3 regions of the Streptomyces sp. NPDC048751 genome follow, and region 1 is predicted to be linked to each of the others. Evidence: riboswitches for the same ligand, from Rfam matches in the RefSeq annotation. Region 1 holds a riboswitch; each other region holds the start of a gene.
What was found. Region 1 has a riboswitch for cyclic di-AMP ahead of ACGFNV_RS12090 (transglycosylase family protein). Riboswitches for the same ligand answer to the same signal wherever they lie in the genome.
Positions count from the first base shown of each region.

Region 1 (2,885 bases):
AGACCGGTGTCGAGGAACTCCTGCGCTACGACGGCCCCGTCGAGCTCGCCACCTGGCGCTTCGCCACCGAGCCGCTCAGCATCGGTGGGCAGGACATCGCGGCCGGGGACCCCGTCCTCGTCGTCCTCGCCGCCGCGGACCGGGATCCGGAGCGGTTCGCGGAACCGGACGTCCTCGACCTCGGCCGGCGGGACAACCAGCACCTCGGGTACGGGCACGGCATCCACTACTGCCTCGGTGCGCCGCTGGCCCGTCTGGAGGGGCAGAGCGCGCTCGCGACGCTGTTCACCCGGCTTCCCGACCTGCGACTCGGGGAGGATCCGGCCGATTTGAGGTGGCGTGGCGGACTCATCATGCGGGGACTGCGCACCCTGCCCGTGGAGTTCACGCCCACACGGTGATCAAGCGAGTGCGCTGTGTACCCGATTCGCCAAGGTGACATGCATTCAGCTCTGTGATCTTCACGTGATCTACGCGGCATTAACTTGTGACAAGTGATCGGCTGTCGATACGTTCACTCGTCAACGCGGCACCTCGGCTTCACCCGCCGCGTGGGTAAGTGCTGTCTCGCGAAAGGTCACCGCATGCTCTCCGGGAACGGTCGCCACCGTCGCCCTCGTCAGGCTCCGGCTCTTCTCGTCGCCGCCGGGGTGACGGGCTCCGCCATCGCCATCCCGCTCCTGGGCGCCACCGGCGCGAGCGCGGCCGACGGCACCACGTGGGACAAGGTGGCCGACTGCGAGACCGGCGGAGCGTGGAGCGCCGACACAGGCAACGGATTCTACGGCGGCCTGCATCTGACCCAGGAGCGCTGGGAGAAGTACGGCGGCCTCGACTTCGCCACCAGCGCCGACAAGGCCAGCCGTTCCCAGCAGATAGCCGTCGCCGAGAAGATCCTCGCCGACATCGGCCCCGGCGCCTGGCCCACCTGTGGACTGCTCACCGGGCTCGGGAAGGACTCGGGTTCGTCGGACGTCGACACGGGCACGGCCGACGAGGTTCCCTCCCGGGGCCTGGACAATTCATCCGGCTCGACCGGATCGTCAGGATCATCCGGGTCGTCCGACTCGTCGGATTCCGCTGAGTCCTCCTCCGGTTCCTCCGGGACGTCCGACGGGCCCTCGGACACCGCCGGCACCCCCGACGACTCCACTGCGGGTTCCTCCGGGAAACCGTCCCCTTCCTCTTCTTCGTCCTCTTCTTCCGCCGAGTCGGACAGTTCCGCAAAGTCCGATTCCTCCACCGACTCCGGCGCGAAGGTCTCGCAAAGTCCCGAGAGCTCGCCGACGGAGGGCCGGGCAACCGGCAAGTCGGATGAATCGGACAAGGTGCAGCAAAGCGCCGGTTCCTGGAGTCTCGTCGACACCGGCTCCATCGGTGGCGGCACGGGTCGGCACCGCGGCGGCAGCGCCGACGAGAGTGTCGACAAGGGCGCGGACGCCGGTGCGAAGGTGGCCTCCACTGGCCGTCACGCCTACACCGTCCGTCCCGGTGACACCCTGGCGTCCATCGCCGACTCCCTTGGCCTCGACGGTGGATGGTCCGCGCTCTATGCCGAGAACAAGCAGGCGATCGGTGCCGACCCGAACAACATCTCCGCCGGTCAGACCCTTCGAGTCGGGGCTGAATAGGGCGAAAAGCGGCGGGAGTTCACGCCCCACTTCGCGCTGAATGTCCAATTTGGCGAAAGTGTGGGATGAGTCTCAGAAGCCCTGATCGTCTTTGAAATTCCTCGGATGGCGTGTCTACGGTCGTGACCGCTCGCCAACACGAGCCCCGGCTGCCGCAACGCCGAATCCTGCCAGCGGCCGTACGGGAACAGTCGTCGCGTCAAGCGCCGTAGGCAGGAGCGGGGGACCCAAGGTAAGTGCCGGGCCCGGACGTTGAGACCGGATCCGGCTTGGGGTGAAGCCGCGCCTCGTGAGAGGTGCGGCCGGGCAACTCAACCGGCCCGAACCCGACAGCTCACCTCGCAGGCGTCGGTGAGGGGATCAACCATGCTGTTTTCCGGCAAGGGCAAGCACCGTCGTCCGTCCAAGGCCACCCGGGCCATCGCCATCGCCGGTGTGACCGGCGCCGCCGTCGCCGCCCCGCTGATGGCGGCCGGCAACGCCTCCGCCGCCACCACCTCCGAGTGGGACGCGGTCGCCCAGTGCGAGTCGGGCGGCAACTGGTCCATCAACACCGGCAACGGCTACTACGGTGGCCTGCAGTTCTCCGCCTCCACGTGGGCCGCGTACGGCGGCACGCAGTACGCCTCCCAGGCCAACCAGGCCAGCAAGGCTCAGCAGATCGCCGTCGCCGAGAAGGTCCTCGCCTCCCAGGGCAAGGGTGCCTGGCCGGTCTGCGGCAAGGGCCTGTCGGGTGCCTCCTCCAGCAGCACCGACACCTCCTCCGGCAGCGGCTCCTCCTCCAGCGGTTCCAGCAGCTCCTCGAACAACAGCAGCTCCTCGAACGACAGCGGCACCAGCACTCGCTCGACCGAGCAGCAGGCCTCCCGCTCCTCCGAGCGTCCCGCCGCCAAGAAGACCGTCACCACGCCGACCGGCAAGAAGGTCAAGAAGGGCGACGGCGAGTACAAGGTCGTCGCGGGTGACACCCTCAGCAAGATCGCCGCGAAGCAGAAGGTCGCGGGCGGCTGGGAGAAGCTGTTCGAGCTGAACAAGGACATCGTCGAGGACGCCAACCTCATCTACCCGGGCCAGCAGCTTCACCTGAAGTAAGCCGGGCCCACCGCCTTCCCGCCGGAGCGGGACGCGGGCTCCCCGCTCCGGTGCGTCTTCCCCCGTACGCACCGGAGCGGGGTTTTTTTTTGCCCGCCCTTCGCCCGCAATCCCCGCCCGCTCTTTGTTCCGTCCAGGAACAATGTGTACCGTCAGCCTGTC
Region 1 is NZ_JBICUX010000003.1:105,128-108,012, reverse strand. It holds gene ACGFNV_RS12100 (cytochrome P450) at 1-401, shown strand, start outside; gene ACGFNV_RS12095 (transglycosylase family protein) at 585-1,631, shown strand; cyclic di-AMP (ydaO/yuaA leader) riboswitch at 1,826-1,994, shown strand; gene ACGFNV_RS12090 (transglycosylase family protein) at 1,998-2,723, shown strand.

Region 2 (2,885 bases), on a different contig from region 1:
CTCCATCAGTGCGATCTTCGCGTCGCACTCCTTCAGCGGTGCCAGCGCGGCCCGGGCCTCCTTCGCGTACCGGATCGTGTCCTGCCGCGCCTGCTCCAGTGCGGGATGCGCGCGCAGGGCCGCCAGCGCCTCGGCGTGCCGGGCGTCGTCGGTCAGGTCGGAGTCCAGCAGTTCGCACAGGGCGATGTCCTCGGCCAGCCCGAGCCGGGCCGCCCGCTCGCGCAGCCGCAGCACCGGCAGGGTCGGGATGCCCTCGCGCAGGTCCGTCCCCGGCGTCTTGCCCGACTCGTGCGAGTCGGAGGCGATGTCCAGCACGTCGTCCGCGAGCTGGAAGGCGACTCCCAGCCGCTCGCCGTACTGCGTCAGGACGTCGACCACGGTCTCGTCGGCGCCGGACATCATCGCCCCGAAGCGGCACGAGACCGCGACCAGCGAGCCGGTCTTGCCACCCAGCACGTCCAGATAGTGCTCGACCGGGTCGCGCCCGTCCGTGGGACCCGCCGTCTCCAGGATCTGGCCCGTGACCAGCCGCTCGAACGCCTCCGCCTGGACCCGGACCGCCTCCGGTCCCAGGTCGGCCAGGATGTGCGAGGCCCGCGCGAACAGGAAGTCGCCGGTGAGGACCGCGACGGAGTTGCCCCAGCGCGTGTTCGCGCTGTCCACCCCGCGTCGCACCTCGGCCTCGTCCATCACGTCGTCGTGGTACAGCGTGGCGAGGTGGGTCAGCTCCACCACCACCGCCGACGGCACGATCCCCGGCGCGTAAGGGTCACCGAATTGCGCCGCGAGCATCACGAGAAGTGGCCGAAAACGCTTCCCGCCCGCTCGTACGAGGTGCTGCGCGGCCTCCGTGATGAACGGGACCTCGCTCTTGGTGGCTTCGAGCAAACCTTCCTCGACGGCCGCCATTCCGGCCTGGACATCGGCTTCCAGAGCCTGGTCCCGCACGCTCAGCCCGAACGGCCCGACGACGGTCACGAGGGGTCTCCTGTCTGCTGGTGTCTACCGGCGCTTACATGGTTTGTCGATAGGTCGCTGCCATCACTCAAGTCAGCGTATCCGGTCACCTTTCGATCACTGATGCCCCCCGCCCTCCCACATTCCGTACCGTCCGGACGGTACGGAATCAGGCGTTATGTCTTTGATCATCCGATATGACAGGACATCCATCGCCTTACCCGCGAGCAGTGATTCATGCCCCACCCGGCGGTCACCATCCGGCCACAGACGCACGCTGCCCGATTTGCCGCAATTGATTTCCCAATTCCCCTTGGCGGCAAATGAGCTGAGGATATGCGAGCAGTGAATTGGGTCACGTTCGGGCCTGTTCGGACACGGCGCAGTGCACCGACTCTCCCCTTTGCCCATCCCCGAGTTGAGCCTTGGCAACCGCAAAGGATCAAGCACCCCATACGCCTCAGACCAAGGTCAATGGGGCGAGACGTCAATCCACCACTTGTTCCCGACATGTGCTCTCGCATACGTTCCCGGCCTGTCGGGCGGACGCCTCATCCTGCCGCCGCCCGCAGCCACCCATCGACGAACACTCGCATACGGCAGGAGCGGGGGACCCAGGTAAGTCGCCGGGCCGGACATCGCACCGGACCGGCTAGGGGTGAAGCCGCGTCGCCCAACGGCGGCCCGGCCGGGCACCTCCCAGCCCGAACCCGACAGCTCACCTCGCAGGCGCCGGAGAGGAATTCGCCATGCCCACTGCCGGCCTGCCCCGCCGCACCCGCACGTCCCGACTCGTTCGCACCCTCGCCGTCGCCGGCACCGGCGCCGCCGTGCTCGCGCTGCCGCTCATCGGCGCGACCAGTGCCTCGGCCGCCACCCCGGCGGCCCTGACGACCGCTGCCGTCACCGGCTACCCCAACAACCTCGACGGCTGGATCCGGGCGTCGCTCGCCATCATGGCCGAGCGGGGCATCCCCGGTTCCTACGACGGGATCTACCGCAACGTCATGCGCGAGTCCTCCGGCAACCCCAACGCCATCAACCTGTGGGACTCCAACGCGGCCGCCGGAACCCCGTCCAAGGGCCTGCTCCAGGTCATCGACCCGACGTTCCGGGCCTACCACGTGCCCGGCACGTCGTTCGACCCCTACGACCCGATCGCGAACATCACCGCGGCCTGCAACTACGCGGCGGCGCGCTACGGCTCGATCGACAACGTCTTCGGCGCGTACTAGGGCCTGCCCCTCAGCCTTCGGGAAACAGTCTGTCGAGGACGACGGCGACGCCGTCGTCCTCGTTCGACTCGGTGATCTCGTCGGCCATGGCCTTGAGTTCGGGGTGGGCGTTGGCCATCGCGACGCCTCGGGCCGCCCAGTCGAACATGGGGATGTCGTTGGGCATGTCACCGAAGGCGATCGTGTCCGCCGGGCTCAGGCCCAGGTGTTCGGCGGCCAGCGCCAGGCCGGTGGCCTTGGTGATGCCGCACGGCTGGAGTTCGACCGTTCCCGGGCCCGACATGGTGACCGTCGCGAGGGAGCCGACCACTCCGCGCGCCGTCGCCGCCAACTCGTCGTCGGACAGGTCGGGATGGCGCAGCAGGACCTTGCTGATCGGCGCGCACCACAGGTCCGCGCGTCGGCCGACCCGTACGGCGGGCAGGGTCGGGTGGGGCATCAGATACCCGGGCTCGATGAGCGTGAGCCCTCCGACGCCGTCCTGATCGACCGCGGCGTACACCTGCCCCACCTCGGCCTCCACCTTCTCCAGCGCCGTCTCCGCCAGCTCCCGGTCCAGGGTGACCGACCACAACAGCCGGTCCGCGCCGGCGTCGTAGACCTGTGCGCCCTGCCCGCACACCGCGAGCCCCCCGCTGCCGAGGTCGTCGAGGAGCGGGCGCACCCGGGGCGCCGGCCGCCCCGTGACGACGA
Region 2 is NZ_JBICUX010000002.1:937,218-940,102, forward strand. It holds gene ACGFNV_RS11350 (polyprenyl synthetase family protein) at 1-978, opposite strand, end outside; cyclic di-AMP (ydaO/yuaA leader) riboswitch at 1,528-1,702, shown strand; gene ACGFNV_RS11355 (transglycosylase SLT domain-containing protein) at 1,707-2,192, shown strand; gene ACGFNV_RS11360 (HAD family hydrolase) at 2,203-2,885, opposite strand, start outside.
Region 2: another riboswitch for cyclic di-AMP. It lies ahead of ACGFNV_RS11355 (transglycosylase SLT domain-containing protein); the one in region 1 lies ahead of ACGFNV_RS12090 (transglycosylase family protein).

Region 3 (2,885 bases), on a different contig from region 1:
ACCAGCGACCGTGCCGGACTGGGCGACTGGCGGCCCAACCCCGACCGCTTCCCCGGCGGTCTGAAGCCGCTCGCCGACTACGTCCACGCGCTCGGGATGCAGTTCGGCATCTGGGTCGAGCCCGAGATGGTGAACCCGGACAGCGAGCTGTACCGGGCGCACCCGGACTGGGTGCAGTACCAACCGGGACGAAAGCGGACGGAGTTCCGCAATCAGCTCGTGCTGAACCTCGCCCGCCCGGATGTCCAGGACTACCTCTGGCGGCAGCTCGACACCCTTCTGTCCAGCGCCCCGATCGACTATGTGAAGTGGGACTTCAACCGCTGCTTCACCGACGCCGGCTGGCCCGGCGAGGGCTACCCCCAGCGACTCTGGGTCGACCACGTCAACGCCCTCTACGCCCTGCTGGACCGGCTGCGCGCGGCCCACCCGGGCGTCGCCTTCGAGTCCTGCTCGGGTGGTGGCGGCCGGATCGACCTCGGCGTGCTGAGCCGTACGGACCAGGTGTGGACCTCCGACAACACCGACCCCCTCGACCGGCTCGCCATCCAGCACGGCTTCAGCCAGATCCACCCCGCGCGGGTCATGGCCGCCTGGGTCACCGACAGTCCCAACACCCAGCTCAACGGCCGGGTCAGCTCCCTGCGCTTCAGGTTCGTCAGCGCCATGGCGGGCGTCCTCGGGGTCGGCGGCGACCTCGCCCAGTGGACCGAGGAGGAGCTCGCGGAGGCCCGGGAGTGGGTGGAGCTGTACAAGAAGATCCGCCCGCTGGTGCAGCACGGCGACCTCCACCGGCTGCGGCCTCCGCGGGGCGGACTCAGCGCCGTGCAGTACGTCCGCGGGGACGAGTCCGTGGTCCTGGCCTGGCTCCAGGCGCAGCACCACGGCGAGCCCGTACCGGCGCTGAGGCTGCGCGGGCTCGACCCGGCAGCGTCGTACGAATGCCTCGAAACCGGCGAAATCCACCGAGGGGCGGTGTTGTCGCACCACGGATTGCGTACTGGGCTGCGGGGCGACCTGGATGCGGCAGTTCTCCGGCTGCGCCGCATCTGAGAGTTCTGTCCGAGTTTGCGGATTTTGATCCGAACTCGCTTTAAAAGAAAAGGGTCTGGAGCGGCGTCACGTGATTAGCGTCATATCCGTGACGGTGCGTCGCTCGTCATGTCCACGTAATTCCGATGGTTTTCAAGGACTTTCACGAAAACCGATGCCTGTGTACTGCACGGAGTGTCACCGGGGATTCTCGCGCCGATCACGAGAAACGCATTCCCGCGCAACCCTCCGCTTGTCCGTTTGAGTCCTGGTCGCTTACGTTCATCCACCAATCCGGACGGACGCCCAATCCTGCCGCCGCCCGGAGAACCGCACCCCACTGACCCGTGTACGGCAGGAGCGGGGGACCCACAGGTAAGACCGCCTGTTCCGGTTCCCGGAACGGCTTGGGGTTAAGTCGCGCCTCGGCGCGGCCGGGCATCTCCAGCTCGCACCCGACAGCTCACCTCGCAGGCGCCGGAGAGGAATTCGCCATGCCCGCGAAGGGTAAGCACCGCCGTCCGAAGACTCAACGTTTCACCCGCTCCATAGCCGTCGCCGGAACCGGTGGCGTCGCACTCGCACTTCCCCTTCTCGGGGCCACCGGCGCCCATGCCACTCCTTCCCAGTCCGTTCCGGAAAAGGCCGTCCAGTCCGCCCCGGTGGCGGAGAAGAAGACCACCTCCGGCCCTGCCGGCACGCGGACCTACACGGTGAAGTCCGGCGACTACCTCTCGAAGATCGCCACGGAGCAGCACGTCCAGGGCGGCTGGAAGAAGCTCTACGCCGACAACCGCGAGGCCATCGGCTCCGACCCGTCGCTCATTCACCCCGGCCTGAAGCTCTCCCTGGGCAAGAAGGCCGCAACGAGCACCGGCACACCGACCTCCTCGAAGCCCTCGAAGACCTCCACGTCCTCGAAGTCCTCCGCCGCCAAGGCCACCACGGCCACCCAGGCCGACAGCGCCTCCACCGGCAGCGGTTACACCCTCCCCGTGGCCGGCGCCACCATCGGCACCCCGTACCACATGGCCGGCAGCATGTGGTCCAGCGGCTACCACACCGGTGTCGACTTCGTCGTCCCGACCGGCACGCCCCTCAAGGCCGTGGCCGCGGGCACGGTCGTCTCCGCGGGCTGGGGCGGTGCGTACGGCAACCAGGTCGTCATCAAGCTGAACGACGGCTACTACGCCCAGTACGCCCACCTGTCCTCGATCGCCGTGTCCGCGGGCCAGACCGTCACCGAGGGCCAGCAGATAGGCCTCTCCGGCGCGACCGGCAACGTGACCGGACCGCACCTGCACTTCGAGATCCGGACCACCCCGGACTACGGCTCGGACGTGGACCCGGTCGCCTACCTCCGCGCGCACGGCGTCACCGTCGGCTGACGGACCACGCCACCCCCTGCCTGACACGCTGCCGAAGGCCGGACCCCGATCCCCGGGTCCGGCCTTCGGTATGTCCGGGCACGGTAAAGCCAGTCACAGTCGTGAACGATCGCCGCGTTGCGGTCCTGTGGCGGGGGCGTCAGAGGAGTCGACAGCGGGGGCGGCGTCGGGGGAAGGTGATCCCCGTCAGACGGCAAGCGCTTTCCATCCGTAGTCCCGCCCCGCTGAGGAGCTGTTACCCCGTGACGAGCACGCGCAGAGCCTTCGGTGCCCTGGCCGCCGGCGCCGCCCTGGCCGCCCTCGCCCCCGCGACCACCGCCGGCGCCACGCCCCGCCACCGCCGCCTCATCGCCCACGACGACTTCCGCCACGGCCTGCGTCAGTGGGCCGTCGAACTCGAGCAGGGCGGCACCGTCACCGCCGCCCGAGGAACCCTGGAGGTCGACGTACCCGCCGGGGCGACGA
Region 3 is NZ_JBICUX010000001.1:642,764-645,648, forward strand. It holds gene ACGFNV_RS02885 (alpha-galactosidase) at 1-1,053, shown strand, start outside; cyclic di-AMP (ydaO/yuaA leader) riboswitch at 1,361-1,522, shown strand; gene ACGFNV_RS02890 (peptidoglycan DD-metalloendopeptidase family protein) at 1,527-2,420, shown strand; gene ACGFNV_RS02895 (DUF6250 domain-containing protein) at 2,663-2,885, shown strand, end outside.
Region 3: another riboswitch for cyclic di-AMP. It lies ahead of ACGFNV_RS02890 (peptidoglycan DD-metalloendopeptidase family protein); the one in region 1 lies ahead of ACGFNV_RS12090 (transglycosylase family protein).